Regions from separate parts of the Streptomyces sp. NPDC005808 genome, predicted to be linked through region 3. Evidence: riboswitches for the same ligand, from Rfam matches in the RefSeq annotation. Region 3 holds a riboswitch; each other region holds the start of a gene.

Region 1 (5,040 bases), on a different contig from region 3:
GGGTCCTGCGAGGTGAACAGCCCCGGCCGGAACGCGGCAAGCACCACGAGCACCACCGTGAGGACCGACGCGAGCAGGCCCGGTCGCAGCAGGAGGAATCGGGTCACCCGCCTGGGCCCGAACCCGCGCACCGGATCCGGCCCGACGCCCGGCTCGACGGGTCGTGCCAGGCCGAGCGCGGTACGTGCGGTGGCATCCTCGACAAGGGTTTCGCTCATACGGTCCGCACCTTCCTGTTCGAGGCCACCACGATCCGCGGGTCCAGCAGCGGATAGACGAGATCGACGAGCAGATTGGCCACCACGAAGATCAGGGCTCCGAACACCACCACCCCCTGGACCAACGGGATGTCCTGCGCGGTGACCGCCGCGGCCGTCACCCGGCCCAGGCCGTCGCGGGAGAACACCGTCTCCACGACCACCGAACCGGCGACGAGTTGTCCGGCCAGCAGCCCGACGATCGTCAACGCCGGCAGTGAGGCGTTGCGCAGCGCGTGCCGCAGGTGGATGCGCAGTCGGCCGGCGCCCTTGGCCCGCGCGGTCTCCACGTAGGCCTGGTCAAGCGCCGTGAGCAGGCTCTTGGCCAGCACCTGCGCGACCAGGGCGCCGGTCGGGATCGCGAGCGTCACCGCAGGCAGCACCAGACCCGGCAGCCCGTCGTTGCCGAACGCGGGAAACCACCGCGCCCGGAAGGAGAACAGCTCTACGAGCACCAGCCCGACCCAGAACGTCGGCACCGACACCCCCAGCGGCGACAACGACAGCAAGAGTTGCCGCAACCACCGCTGCGTGGTGTAGGTCGCCAGCACCGCCAGACCGCCGCCGAGAACCACGGCGAGCAGCAGCGCCGCTCCGGTCAACTGCAGCGTCTGCGGCAGCGCGTCGGACAGCGTCGAGGTGACCGGCCGGCCGGTGGATACCGAGTCCCCGAAGTCACCGCGCACCGCTTTGCCGAGATAGTCGGCGTACTGCACCAGCACCGGTTTGTCGAAGCCGTACTCGTGCCGGAGCGCGGCGAGCTGCACCGGATCGATCTGGCCCGAGTCCGCTCCGGCACCGGCCATCGCCGAAACCGGATCACCGGGCAGATAGTTCAGTACGAAGAAGGACAACGTGTACGCCGCCCACAGCACCCCGAGCGCCTGCGCGAGACGCTTGATCACATAGCGACGCATTCCCTGCGCACCTCCTGCCGTCGGCGACCGGACCGGACGCTCCCTCGCGCTTCCACCGGTTGCTAACCGATCCAGGTGTCGTGCAGCTGGATCCGGCTGGAGGCATCGAACTCGAGGTTGTGCACCTTCTTCGACACCCCCAGTTGGGTCTGCAGCTCCACCACGGGAATGACGTAGGCGTTGCCCACGATCAACTGCTGTGCGCGGCCGACCAGTTCCTTTCGCTCGGCCGCGTCGGTCGTTGCCGCCTGCTGGGTCAGCGCCTCCTCCAACGGGCTCGTCGGCAGGTGGTAGAAGTTGGCCAACTCGGTGGAGTACTGGCTGCGCAGGATGTCAGGGTCGGCGCGGGTCAGGTTGCCCCAGGACGCGTCGAAGTCGCCGGACTGCAGCATCGTCGCGAACTGGGCGGTGGGCGTCTCCTTGAGCACCACGTCGACACCCACGGCCTTGAACTGTTGCTGGATCAGCTCCAGCGTCGGCTGGTTCGTGGCCGCGTTGGCGAACCACCGGACGATCAGACGGAGCTCGGTGCCGTTCTTCGACCGGATGCCGTCACTGCCGACCTTCCAACCGGCCGAGTCCAGCAGGGACTTCGCCTTCGCCGCGTCGAAGGCCAGATCCGAGCCCTGGTCCGCGTAATCCGGTGTCGTGTACGCCAGGATGCTGGTAGCCGCCCTGGTGCCGGTCGGGAACACGGTGTCGACGATCTGCTGCCGGTCGATGGCGAACAGGAGCGCCTGACGCACCCTCACGTCCTTCAGTAGCGGGCGGGAGTTGTTCAGCCCCAGGTTGAACACCGCACCGGGATTGGCCCGCCCTTGCAGGTTCACCTGGCCGCCCGTGAGGGCCGCCTCGTTTGCCTTGCCGACACTGCTGATCGCGTCCACCTGACCGGACTGCAGGCTGCCGGTGCGCACGCCCGCCTCGGGCACCACCTTGAACACCAGCTTGTCCAGGTACGCCTCGCCCGGCTTGGTCCACAACGACGAGCCCCAGGCGTACTTGCTGCGCTTGGTCAAGGTGATGGACTGGTTCTGTACGTAGCTCTCCAGCGCGAACGGGCCGGACCCGACCACACCCTTGCTGCACTTCTCCTGCGGGCTCTGCTTGGCACTCGCCGACGACTCGATACCCAGCGAGTGCGTCGACGTCGCCTGCAGGAACTGCGCGTTCGGCTGCTGGAACCTGACCCGCACCGTGAGCGGGTCGATCACCGTGGTGCTGTCCAGGCCGCTCAAGTACCCCTGGGCCAGCGACCCCAGGGCGCCGAGCTTCGGCACCGCGTCGAAGTTGTCCTTCACCACCTGGGCAGTCAACGGTGTCCCGTCGCTGAAGGTGACACCCGATCGCAGGTGGAAGGTGAACGTGGTCGTGTCGGAACTGATGTCCCAGCTCTTCGCCAGCCACGGCACGATCTTGCCGGTCTTGGGATCCTGGTCGGTCAGCGAGTCCACGATCTGGCGCAGCGAGTAAATGGTGTCGTTGCTGCCCACCTGCTGCGGATCCACGCACCCTACGTCGGAACCCACCGCGAAGGTCAGTGTGCCGCCGGACCTGGCCGGGCCGCTGTCGCTGGTCGAGCTGCCGCTCGACGCGCAGGCGCTCAGCAGGAGGCTGCTTGTCACCAGTGCGGCGAGTGCCGCCCACCGGGTAGGTCGGGAATCCGGATGCGATATCACGGAACGGGTTCTCCTACTCCAAAGTCACCGCGCACGTGCCCGCGCATGCCAAGGCGAAGCGGCCCTGTGCAGACCAAGGCGGAGTGGCGGAAATATTCGGAAGGTGCCTGGGGGAAGGGTGCCGACGAAGGCGTGACGGCACCGCGGACTCCGACAGCGCTGTGAGAGCCCGCACGGAGTCGCCCGCGGCGTCAAAGCCGTCGGCGAGCGTCACCCAGAGAGCGGGAGGCAGGGTCGCAATCAGCCGTGACACAGGCAGCTGGTGAAGAGCTGCAGGTCGATGTGGCGTCGGCGGGAGAATCCGGAGAACACCGCAGCGGCCGCGATCGAGGCACTCAGCTCACTGCTGTACCGCACGCTGGTCCTCCCGATCTCAGGCCCGATCCAACGGTCAGGCGCTTGCGCAGTCGGTGACTCTGCCGGGCTTTCACCCGGAGCACCCCACCGCGGTGAGGAGTTGCCGGTCAACGAGCCAGGGCCTGACGCTGACACTCGATACCGCTGGGAACGCTAACGAGCGCCGCCATGATCCGTCAATGGGGACAGGCGAGTTGGGCAACGCAGGGCACGGCGGATCGAACTGCGCGAGGCTCGGCAACGGCCGGCCGAACTGTCCTGACCAGGCGCCGGCCGGGGCCTGCCGTGCCCCGACTCGAGAACTCGCGGCCCTGCCTGTTTTGTCCCCCAGGCGGCCTTCGTAGTTTTTTCCTGAAGCCTGGGTAAGGTTTCGCCCAAATATGTGGCTTTATGCGAGATGTAGGCACATCCTGAACGGAGATAAATGTGTACCTAGCAACTAGTCGGGGCGAGCTCCTGACTCCGGGCGCTTGGAGGAAAAGGCATGCAATGGAGCAGCCTGCAAAAGGCTCACGGCCGGCCGTCTCGACTCGAACGTTCTCAGGGCACTCAACCTGTCGCCCCGACCCTGCCGGTCCAGGGCGGCCGAGGAGCCGAACCTGTGGATGACCGGCGTGTGGACCTGGCCGCCGCGCACGCGACTCCGGAGCTACTGGCGATTCGAGACCGGCTGCTGGTCGCCCTGGCATTCTCGTCAGGCGTTTTCGAAGCGATCTGCTTTCTTTCTTTCGGGAAGGTCTTCACGGCGTTCCAGACCGGAAACCTGGTGTTTCTCGGACTGGGCGTAGCCGGTACCCGGCCGCCCGACGGTCCGGATCCCGTTCGCGTGGTGATTTCCCTTGCCGCGTTCGCCGTGGGGGCCGCGCTGGCAACAAGGATCCTGACCGCGTTCAACGGCGACGAGGAGATGGAGGACTCCGAGATCTTCGAAGCGTGGCCGCGTCGTGTCTCCATCGCGCTCTGCGTCGCGACGGTGGCGCAGGTCGGTTTCCTCGTCGTGTGGATGGCGACGTCCCCGTCCAGCCTTGTGTCCAACATCCTGGTCGCCCTCAACGCCTTCGCCATGGGTCTGCAGATGAACGCCATTCGGTCGCTCCATGTGCCTGGCATTTCCACCACGGCGGCCACGGCCACCTTCATCAGCTGGGTTTCCGGTATCACCACCTGGACTCTCAAGCCCGCCGCGGCACGTCGCCTCACCGGGGTCCTGGTGGGCATGGTGGCCGGCGCCTTCGTCGGAGACTGGATGCTCAGCCACGCGCACACCTACGCACCGGTGGTGCCGGTGGCCGTGATCGCAGTCGTCATCGCGATCGCCTCCGGGATGCTGAAGCAGAAACCTGCGCGATAGAGCGCCGACGAGCGGGATCCTCGCCTCGGTGCCGGTACGGCCGGCGTTACGGTCGTACCGGCTTGGGCTGACCGGCACTGTGGCCGGGATCCGGCCGGCAGAAGATGTTGAGCTCCAGCGCACGAAAAGCCAGTGGGGATGGGTACCGGGGCCCGCGCTACGTACTGACAGCGGGGCGAGTGGTAGGCCGGGAGCGCACGCGGACGCCCGTCGTCGTGCCGGATCCGGGTCAGTGCTTGCCGAAGTACATGAGTTCCCACAGAGCCGGCGCGCTCACACTGTCGACGGCCTCGCCGTGTGCGAGGTGCTCGACGGTCACCTGGCCGGTGAAGCGCAGATAGCCGCCGTTGAATCCGGCGAGTCTGGCCAGGATCCGCTTCGCCCCCTTGAGGGATTCGATCATGCGGCCCTGGACGATGGTGTTCTCGCGGCGGAAGGTGACCCGGAACCCTTCGCCGCCCTCGGAGGTGGCGTCGTAG
Region 2 (5,040 bases), on a different contig from region 3:
GCGGAGGTCGCGGAACTGGCGGAGCGGGCCGACCTGGTGGTCGACGGCCCGGCAGGAGTCGTACAACTGCTGAGGGCCCTGGCGGCGCGGCTCGGCTAGGACCCGCTCTCCAACTCCCGCAGCTGCTCCAGGAACCACTGGGCCGGAGGCAGCGCCGTGGCCGCGGCGGCGAGGCGCTTGGTGCGCTCGGCCCGCTCACCGGCGCCCATCGACAACGCCTCGTGCAGGGCCCGCGCCGTGCCGACCACGTCGTACGGGTTCACCACGATCGCGTCCTCGCCCAGCTCCTCGTACGCCCCCGCCTCCCGGGACAGCACCAGCGCGCACCCCTCGTCGGAGACGACCGGCACCTCCTTGGCGACGAGGTTCATGCCGTCCCGGATCGGATTGACCAGGGCCACATCGGCGAGCCGGTACGCGGCGAGGGAGCGGGCGAAGTCGTCCTTGACGTGCAGCACGACCGGGGTCCAACCGGGCGTGCCGTACGTGGAGTTGATGTCGTCGGCGACCCGCTGCACCTCGGCCGTGTAGTCGCGGTACACGGCGAGGTCCTGGCGTGAGGGGTAGGCGAAGGCGACGTGCACGACCCGCTCGCGCCAGGACGGCCGGTCCTCCAGGAGCTGCCGGTAGGCCAGCAGTCCGCGCACGATGTTCTTCGACAGCTCGGTGCGGTCGACCCGCACGATCGCCTTCCGGCCCTCGCCGATCTGCTCACGCAGGGTGGCCATCCGGTCGGCGACATCCGCCTCGTGCGAACGCCGGCGCAGGAAGTCCGCGTCCGCGCCGAGCCCGTGCACACCGACGCGGGTGTCACCGAGGCCGCCGGCCAGCTCCTGCGCGCACGCGGTGAACGCGGAAGCCCAGCGGTGGGTGAGGAAGCCGAGCCGGTCCGCGCCGAGCATGCCGCGCAGCACCTGCTCGGCGATGTCGTCGGGGAGCATGCGGAAGTAGTCGACCGGCGCCCACGGCGTGTGCGAGAAGTGACCGATCCGCAGGTCCGGGCGGAGTTCCCGCAGCATGCCGGGGACGAGGGTCAGGTGGTAGTCCTGTACGACCACCACGGCGCCCTCGGCCGCCTCGTCGGCCAGCGCCTGCGCGAACGCCCGGTTGTAGGCCTCGTACGACGCCCACTGGCGCCGGAACTCCACGTCGAAGACCGGCTCCAGCGGCGTCTGGTACAGCATGTGGTGGACGAACCACAGCACGGAGTTCGCGATGCCGTTGTAGGCGTCCGCGTGCACCTCGGCGTCGATGTCCAGCATCCGTACGCCGTCCTCGCCGACCCCGCGCCGCACCGCCTCGCGGTCCCCGTCGCCGAGCGCCGAGCACACCCACAGGGCGCCCGCGTCCGGGCCGATCGCCGACAGGCCCGAGACCAGGCCGCCGCCGCCGCGCCTGGCCTGTAGCTCGCCGTCCTCGCGCACGTCGTAGGAGACCGGGCCGCGGTTGGACGCGACGAGGATCCCGTGGGAGCCCTGCGGTGATGCCGTGGAAGCAGCAGTCGAAGCGGTGGAAGCCATACGCGTCAATCTAGCCCGGCCCGGAAACGCTCAAACGTACGGACGGGGTACTGCGCAGACGTATACAGCCGCCGGATTACGCCGCTTTGCGTGACTGATACTCCGAGATTTCCGCCATGGGAGGCCGTTCCTCCGTATCGACGGAGTAGGTGCGCGCCTCGAAGCCGGACTCGCCCCGTTCGAACTGGGTGATGGCCGGCCGGATGAGATGGCCGCGGGCGAGCCGGAGCTGTGCGGTGCGGTAGATCGCGGCGGACATCCGGCCCAGCGCCTGGCCGTCCTGGTGCCGGTGCTTGCGCACACCGACATCGACCTGGGCGAGCGCGTCGAGCCCCACCAGGTGCAGCGCGTCGACGAGCATGCCGAGCTCCACGCCGTATCCGACGGGGAACGGGAGCTGTTCGAGGAGGGTACGGCGGGCCGCGTACTCGCCGCCGAGCGGCTGGACGAAGCCGGCCAGCTGCGGCCAGTGCATGTTCAGCAGGGGGCGGGCCATCAGTTCGGTGACCCGGCCGCCCTGACCGGCCGCGGTCCTGCCGGAGGTGGGCTCACCCGGCAGGTTCAGCGGGCGGTCGTACATCGCCTTGACCAGGTCCACACCCGGATCGGTGAGCAGCGGTCCCACGATCCCGGACACGAAGTCCGAGGAGAACTCCTTGAGGTCCGCGTCGATGAAACAGACGATGTCACCGCTCGTCACCAGGAGTGACCGCCACAGGACCTCGCCCTTGCCGGGCACGGTCGGGATGCGGGGAAGTATTTCGTCCCGGTGAACGACCCGGGCGCCGGCGGCGGCGGCGACCTCGGAGGTGCGGTCCGTCGAGCCCGAGTCGATGACGACGATCTCGTCGACGAGGGGCACTTTGCGGGTCATCAGATCGCGGCGGATGATGGAGACGATCTCGCCTACCGTGGCCTCCTCGTTGAGCGCGGGCAGGACCACGCTCACCGTGGAGTTGGTGGATCGTTTCGCGGCTATGAGCTTCTTGAGCGGCCGGTCGGTCACGGACCAGGAGCGCGTGCTCAGCCAGCGCTCGACGTCTTCAAGCACGTGCGGCTCTCCCTTGCGTTCATTGGGATGCTTGTGCCCGTCTCCGCGGCAGCGTTCGGTGGGTCGCTGGCATCTCGCGGTTCGGACGGCTCTCTCCACCATCCAGGCCTTCGGTTACAGTCTTGAACAACGCTGATGACCATCGCATGTCGGGGGTCGTCCGGCGCACAACTGAATACCGCTCATCCAGAGGGGCAGAGGGATACGGCCCGTTGAAGCCCCGGCAACCCTCCAGCTGGTTCTTGTCACATCGACGTGGCGGGGCTCCCGGCTCGGGAAGGTGCCAAATCCGTCTCACGGCGAAGTGCGTCGTGAGGAAGATGAGGAGAAAGGGCCTCGCCTCCATGGCTGCGCAGACAGTTGCAAGCACCACGAACACCGTGACCTCCCCGGATTCCGCGAAGACCGTCGATCTGGGCCCCGCCGCCGCGCTTTCCTGCCGCGAGTGCGGACACCGCGTACCGCTCGGTCCGTTCTTCGCCTGCGAGGAGTGTTTCGGGCCGCTGGAGATCGCGTACGACTTCTCGGCCTACGAGACCGAGGACCTCCGCAAGCGCATCGAAGCGGGCCCCGCGAACATCTGGCGCTACGCACCGCTCCTGCCGGTCCCGGCGGACGTCGCGGAGAAGCCGAACATCAACCCCGGCTGGACCAAGCTCGTCAAGGCCGACAACCTGGCCCGCGCGCTGGGCGTCACCCCCGGCAAGCTCTTCGTCAAGGACGACTCCGGCAACCCGACGCACTCCTTCAAGGACCGCGTCGTCGCCCAGGCCATCGAGGCCGCCCGTGCCTTCGACTTCACCACCCTCTCCTGCTCCTCCACCGGCAACCTCGCGGGCGCCGTGGGCGCCGCCGCGGCCCGCGCCGGCTTCCGCTCCTGCGTCTTCATCCCGCACGACCTGGAGCAGGGCAAGATCGTCATGGCCGCGGTGTACGGCGGCGAGCTCGTCGGCATCGAGGGCAACTACGACGACGTGAACCGCTTCTGCTCCGAGCTGATCGGCGACCCGGCCGGCGAGGGCTGGGGCTTCGTCAACGTCAACCTGCGGCCGTACTACGCGGAGGGCTCCAAGACCCTCGCGTACGAGATCTGCGAGCAGCTCGGCTGGCAGCTCCCCGACCAGCTGGTCATCCCGATCGCCTCCGGCTCCCAGCTCACGAAGATCGACAAGGGCCTGCGGGAGCTGATCAAGCTCGGGCTCGTGGCGGACAAGCCGTACAAGATCTTCGGCGCCCAGGCCGAGGGCTGCTCACCGGTGTCGGTCGCCTACAAGGCAGGCCATGACGTCGTACGGCCCCAGAAGCCGAACACCATCGCCAAGTCGCTCGCCATCGGCAACCCGGCCGACGGGCCGTACGTGCTCGACATCGCGCGGCGTACCGGCGGCGCCGTGGAGGACGTCAACGACGAGCAGGTCGTCGAGGCGATCAAGCTCCTCGCCCAGACGGAGGGCATCTTCGCCGAGACCGCGGGTGGCGTGACGGTGGGTGTGGCGAAGAAACTGATCGAGAACGGTCTGCTCGACCCGACCCTCACCACCGTCGTCCTCAACACCGGCGACGGCCTCAAGACCCTGGACGCGGTGGCCTCGGACACCGGGCTCACCGCGACCATCCGCCCGAACCTGGACTCCTTCCGAGAGGCCGGCCTCGCATCATGAGCGGGGGCGCTCCGCCGGAAAGCCGTAACCGCGCCGCGGGCCGGCGGGGGCCGGCCGCGCTCCGCCGGCCCGGCCCCGCGCCCCTGGGGCGCTGTCCCGCCGCACCTGAGCATCCGACCGGAGGTCACACCGAATGAGCGTCAACGTCCGCATCCCCACCATCCTGCGCACCTACACCAGCGGCAAGGCCGAGGTGACGGCCGAGGGCGGCACCCTCGGCGAGGTGATCGCCGACCTGGAGCAGAACCACACCGGCATCGCCGCACGCGTCCTGGACGACCAGGGCAAGCTGCGCCGCTTCGTCAACGTGTACGTCAATGATGACGACGTCCGCTTCGAGCAGGGCCTGGAGACGGCGACGCCGGACGGTGCGGGCGTCTCGATCATCCCGGCCGTCGCCGGAGGCTGACCGTCACCCGCCATCACGCACGGTGATCAACATTACCTTGGGTAATGGCGATCACCGAGAGTTCATTGAATTGCCCCCTCCGTGAGAGAAGCGGAGGGGGCAATTCTGTATGGTTGAGCGCGGTACAGTTGGGGAAGCTGCTTCGCTTTCGAGTCGGTTTTATGCCGGGCGCATATGAGTCCTTGCCCGATGCCCGACAAGAAGCGGCCAAAGTGCCCCGCCTTTTTGAGCCGATTACGGCATTTACGGGGCCCGACTTGCCCTGAATCTTTGCGAATTCTACGCATATTCCCGATCGGTCGCGCTCAGAATTCTCGTCCGATTGACCTGTTGCAGAGGGCAGTTGGACAGATACATTCAGCCGCGGTCGACGCGTTCCGGCGCACACCCCCAATCATT
Region 3 (5,040 bases):
AGGGAGAAAACCAGCCGTGATCACCGCGATCGTGCTCATCAAGACCAGCGTGGACCGGATCCCCGAGATCGCGGAATCGATCGCCGCCCTCGACAGCGTCAGCGAGGTCTTCTCGGTCACCGGTACGTACGACCTGATCGCGATGGTCCGCGTGAAGGCCCATGACGACCTGGCGGACGTCATCCCGGGCAGCATCAGCAAGATCCCGGGCGTCGAGGGCACGGACACCCACGTGGCGTTCCGCACGTACTCCCAGCACGACCTGGAGGCGGCGTTCGCGATCGGCCTGGACGGCTGAGAGCCCGCGGCCGGGCCTCGTCCGCACTCAGCCGCTGATGTCCACGGCGGCGATTCCGTCCCCCGAGGGAACATAGAGACGCTCACCGCTGAGCACGGGGCTGTGCTGGTCCTCTCCGGTCGAGTCGCCGAGCGCCTCGCTCCACACCGGCTTGCCGTCCAGTCCCAGGGCGCACAGGACGAGCCCGCTTCGCAGATAGATCCGGTCCCCGCTCACCAGGGGGTCCGGCAGCCAGTCGCCGCCTATCTCGTACGTCCACGCCGTGCTGCCGTCGACCGCCCTGACCGCCTCGATGGTGCCCTGCCCGGTGGTGATCGCGAGCGACCGGTTCCCGGCGACCATCGGTCCACCGTCGGTCTCGTCCGACCACAGCCGCTTGCCGTCCAGGCCGAACGCGTGCCGGTTCACGAGTCCGCCCGACGCGACGACGAGGATGTCGCCGACGAGCGCGGGCCGGCCGATGTCCATGCCCGCGGTGACCGACCAGAGCTCGGTCCCGTCGTCGGCGTCCAGGGCCACCAGCTGGTCGCCGAAGGTACCCGTATAGATCACACCGTCCGCCACCAGGGGGACCTCGGTCGGACCGGCGGGCGTGGCCGCACTCCACAGCACGCTGCCGTCGGCCGCGTAGCAGCGGAGCCCGCCCTCGTCGGTGTCTCCGGTGGCCACCACCACGCCCTCACCCGCGAGAACCGGCGGGGCGTAGCCGTTCTCGCCGACGGCCTCGCTCCAGCTGGGCTTGCCCGCCTCGTCCACCGCGCACAGCCGGCGCCGCACCCTCTCCCGGTCCCACACGACGCAGAAGATTCCGTCCGGGGTGACGACGGGCGTCGACACCGACTCACCGAGCCTGACCGCCCAGCGTCGCCGGCCCGCACGGGACAGAGCGTGCAGCTTTCCGTTCGCGTCACCGAAGTAGACGGTTTCGCCGTCCGGCGACACGGCGACGCAGGGTCCGTGCAGGCCGCCGAGCCCGGCGGCGTCGTACTGCCAGGCGAGCGCGGCGGGATTCTCCACACCCACGGCGGACGCGGTCGCGGGGGGCGTGGAGGTTCCTGCTCCCTGCGTTCCGTTCCCCCGCTGCCACACCCACCACCCCGCTCCCCCGGTGGCTGCGACCAGCGCCCCGCCCGCCGCGGCCGTCAACAGTCCGCGCCTCGAAGGCCGTTCGGGTGCCGGTGAGCTGTTGGATGCCGAAACGCCCGTGACCGTCTCCGGGGCGATGTACTCGACGCGGCTCTCGCCCTCGCCCGACTCGCGCTCCGGAAGCCACCGTTCGTCGCCCGCGACCGTCGCCGGTGCGGAGGTGAGCCACCCCGGCCGCAGAGCCGCCCGCAGGGACGCCGCCGAATGTCCGGCGGCCCCGACCACCTCCCCGGGGGTGGGCCGGTCACCGGGTTCCTCCCGCAGACATGCCTCGACGAGCGGAAGCACGCGCGCCGGAACCCCCGAGAGGTCGAAGTCCCGGGTCACGATGCGCAGCAGGATCACCGAGTCCTGGCCCTCCCCGAAGGGTTCGCGGCCGCTCGACGCATACGCCAGTACGGCGCCCAGCGCGAAGACGTCGCTCGGCGGCCCCACCTCGGAGCCGTTGCGTATCTGCTCGGGCGAGACGTATCCGACCGAGCCGACCATGGCGCCGGTGCGGGTCATCGCCGTCGCCTCCAGCGCCCGTACGATCCCGAAGTCGATGACCCGCGGACCGTCCGGCGCCAGCAGGATGTTGGACGGCTTGAGGTCGCGGTGCACCATGCCCCTGGCGTGGATCGCGGCGAGGGCCTCGCCCAGTGCGGCGGCGAAGGTGAGCACCGCGTCCTCGGACAGCGGCCCGCCGTCGAGCACCGCGTCGCGCAGGTTCGGCCCGTCGACGAACTCCGTTGCCATCCAAGGCCGTTCGCCCTCGGGATCGGCGTCGACCACCCGCGCGGTGTAGGTGCCGCTGCCGCCGACGGTCTGCGCGGCCCGCACCTCCTGGCGGAACCGGGCGCGGAAGGTGCGGTCCTGCGCGTGCTCGGCCCGCACCACTTTCACGGCCAGCCGGAGCCCGGCCCGCGACTCGGCGAGATAGACCTCGCCCATACCACCCGCACCGAGCCGACCGAGCACCTCGTACGGACCGATCCGCCGTGGATCCGTCTCCCGCAGCGCCTGCACTCCCCGTGACTCCCCTGTTCGCCGTACCGCCGCCGAAGGGAGCGTATACGCCGTGCTCCCGTCAGGCGATCACACGGCCGGGACGCAACGCCCGTCCTGCGTGCGGTAGTTCCACTTCGCACCGTCCCGCACGAGCTCCTTGACCGCGCGCACGAAACGCTCGACGTGCTCGTCCGGGGTGCCCGCGCCGAAGCTGACGCGGATGGCGTTGAGGGACTTCTCGCCGGGCGCGGCCTCGGGAGCGCCGCACTCGCCCTGGGTCTCCGGGTCGCTGCCGAGGAGGGTACGCACCAGCGGGTGGGCGCAGAAGAGGCCGTCGCGCACCCCGATGCCGTACTCGGCGGACAGCGCGGCCGCGAAGTGCGAGCTGTTCCAGCCCTCCACGACGAAGGAGATGACGCCGACGCGCGGGGCGTCGTCGCCGAAGAGCGAGAGGACCCTGACCTCGGGCACCTCGGCGAGACCCGCGCGGACCGTCTCGATCAGGTGCTGCTCACGGGCGACGAGGGTGTCGAAGCCCGCCTCGCTGAGCGCCTTGCAGGCGGAGGCGATCGAGTAGACGCCGATCACGTTCGGTGAGCCGGCCTCGTGCCGGGCGGCGCTCTCGTGCCACTCCACGTCCACGCCGCCGTCCGTACGCCGCGACACCTTGCGGCTGGCGCCGCCGCCCGCCAGGTACGGCTCGGCCTCGCGCAGCCAGTCGGAGCGGCCCGCGAGGACTCCGGAGCCGAAGGGGGCGTACAGCTTGTGCCCGGAGAAGGCGACCCAGTCGACGTCGAGGTCGCGCACCGACACCGGGTGGTGCGGGGCGAGCTGCGCGGCGTCGAGCACGATGCGCGCGCCGTGCGCGTGCGAGGCGGCGGCCAGCTCACGCACCGGCCACAGCTCACCGGTGACGTTCGAGGCGCCCGTGACGCAGACGAGGGCCGGGCCGTGGGGGTCGCGGTGGCTGAGCGCGCGCTCCAGGGTCGCGACGGCCTCCCCCGGCGTACGCGGGGCGTTCAGGTACGTCACCCGCGCGTCCCGCCAGGGCAGCAACGCGGCGTGGTGCTCGGTCTCGAAGACGAAGACCTGGCAGTCGGCCGGCAGGGCGGCGGCGAGCAGGTTGAGCGAGTCGGTGGTCGACCGGGTGAAGACGACCTGGTCGTCCGCACGGCAGTCCAGGAACTCGGCGACGGTGGCGCGGGAGTTCTCGAAGAGGTCGGTGGAGAGCTGGGACAGGTACCCGGCGCCACGGTGCACGCTGCCGTAGTACGGGGCGTACGCGGCCACGTCGTCCCACACCCGCTGGAGGGCCGGGGCGCTGGCGGCGTAGTCGAGGGCGGCGTACGTGACCTCGCCACCGGTGACGAGCGGGACGGTGACATCTCGGCCCAGAACAGGCAGAGCTCCGGAAATGTCACGACAAACCGTCTGGTCGGCGGCAACGATGGAAGCAGACATGGCGAACTCCTGTGAGACGCGGGGAACATCACCGCGCGAGCCGGTCCATGGAGGTGGCGCTCAGCGCGGGAACGGGTGAAAGTGATAGGCGGAAAAGGGGCTCTACGCCCTATCGCATTCGCTTGCTCACAGAAGGCTCCCTCGAATGACCAGGACCCCTGGGCCTTAACCACTCAGAAGAGGGCGAGGGGTCCGCGCTTGCCGCAGACCTCGCTGCCTACGGCCTGGTCTTCACCCGGGGCACCCCGCCACGGACGGAGGGTTGCCGGACAGTCGGCCGGGGCCTGATGACTGTCACTCATGACCTGCCGAAAAAACTAACCGAACTGATCGCGACGGCGCAACCCGTGTCCGGATCCCGGAACCCGAAAGGGGCCGGACCTCTTCGCCCCAGCCCCTTTCGAACCGCCTCGCAAGGCGAGCTACGCGTTGGTCGCGGCCACCCAACGCTCGAGCGTCCGCTTGGCCGCCCCCGAATCGACGGCCTCCGCCGCCTGCGCCATCCCCGCTCGGATCTGCTCCGCGAGCGGCCCGTCACCCGGCGACAGGGCCACCAGCGCCGCCGCCGAGTTGAGCAGTACGGCGTCCCGCACCGGCCCCGTCTCGCCGTCGAGGAGCCGCCGCGCCACGTCGGCGTTGTACGTGGAGTCCGCGCCCCGCAGCGCCTCGATCGGGACCAGGTCGATTCCGACGTCCCTCGGGTCGAAGGTCTCCTCGGTGACCTTTCCGTCCCGTACGACCCACACCCGGGACGTGGAGGTGATGGTCAGCTCGTCGAGGCCGTCGTCGCCGCGGAAGACCAGTGAGGAGTTGCCGCGCTCGGCGAAGACGCCCGCCACGATGGGCGCCATGCGGGGGTCCGCGACGCCGACCGCCTGCGCCTTCACCCGTGCCGGGTTCGTCAGCGGACCGAGGGCGTTGAAGACCGTACGAATGCCCAACTGCCCACGTGCGGCGCCCACATGACGCAGCGCCGGGTGGAACTTCACCGCAAAGCAGAAGGTGATCCCGGCCTCCTCGGCCACCTCGGCCACCCGCTCCGTCGTCAGCTGCAGATTGACCCCGAGCTTTTCCAGGACGTCGGACGCCCCGGAGGCGGAGGATGCCGCCCGGTTGCCGTGCTTGACGACCTTCGCGCCGGTCCC

The links. Region 3 has a riboswitch for S-adenosylmethionine ahead of ACFYPC_RS18980 (aminotransferase class V-fold PLP-dependent enzyme). Riboswitches for the same ligand answer to the same signal wherever they lie in the genome.
Region 1: another riboswitch for S-adenosylmethionine. It lies ahead of ACFYPC_RS27925 (ABC transporter substrate-binding protein); the one in region 3 lies ahead of ACFYPC_RS18980 (aminotransferase class V-fold PLP-dependent enzyme).
Region 2: another riboswitch for S-adenosylmethionine. It lies ahead of thrC (threonine synthase); the one in region 3 lies ahead of ACFYPC_RS18980 (aminotransferase class V-fold PLP-dependent enzyme).

The regions. Positions count from the first base shown of each region.
Region 1 is NZ_JBIAIK010000014.1:142,301-147,340, reverse strand. Features, by position in the region: gene ACFYPC_RS27935 (ABC transporter permease) at 1-218, opposite strand, end outside; gene ACFYPC_RS27930 (ABC transporter permease) at 215-1,174, opposite strand; gene ACFYPC_RS27925 (ABC transporter substrate-binding protein) at 1,237-2,853, opposite strand; SAM riboswitch class IV at 3,244-3,353, opposite strand; gene ACFYPC_RS27920 (YoaK family protein) at 3,695-4,561, shown strand; gene ACFYPC_RS27915 (lipocalin-like domain-containing protein) at 4,791-5,040, opposite strand, start outside.
Region 2 is NZ_JBIAIK010000017.1:18,681-23,720, reverse strand. Features, by position in the region: gene otsB (trehalose-phosphatase) at 1-99, shown strand, start outside; gene ACFYPC_RS30525 (trehalose-6-phosphate synthase) at 96-1,520, opposite strand; gene ACFYPC_RS30520 (glucosyl-3-phosphoglycerate synthase) at 1,597-2,571, opposite strand; SAM riboswitch class I at 2,751-2,898, shown strand; gene thrC (threonine synthase) at 2,916-4,232, shown strand; gene ACFYPC_RS30510 (MoaD/ThiS family protein) at 4,366-4,641, shown strand.
Region 3 is NZ_JBIAIK010000007.1:433,626-438,665, forward strand. Features, by position in the region: gene ACFYPC_RS18965 (rhomboid family intramembrane serine protease) at 1-20, shown strand, start outside; gene ACFYPC_RS18970 (Lrp/AsnC family transcriptional regulator) at 17-298, shown strand; gene ACFYPC_RS18975 (PQQ-binding-like beta-propeller repeat protein) at 326-2,452, opposite strand; gene ACFYPC_RS18980 (aminotransferase class V-fold PLP-dependent enzyme) at 2,522-3,895, opposite strand; SAM riboswitch class IV at 4,085-4,201, opposite strand; gene trpD (anthranilate phosphoribosyltransferase) at 4,318-5,040, opposite strand, start outside.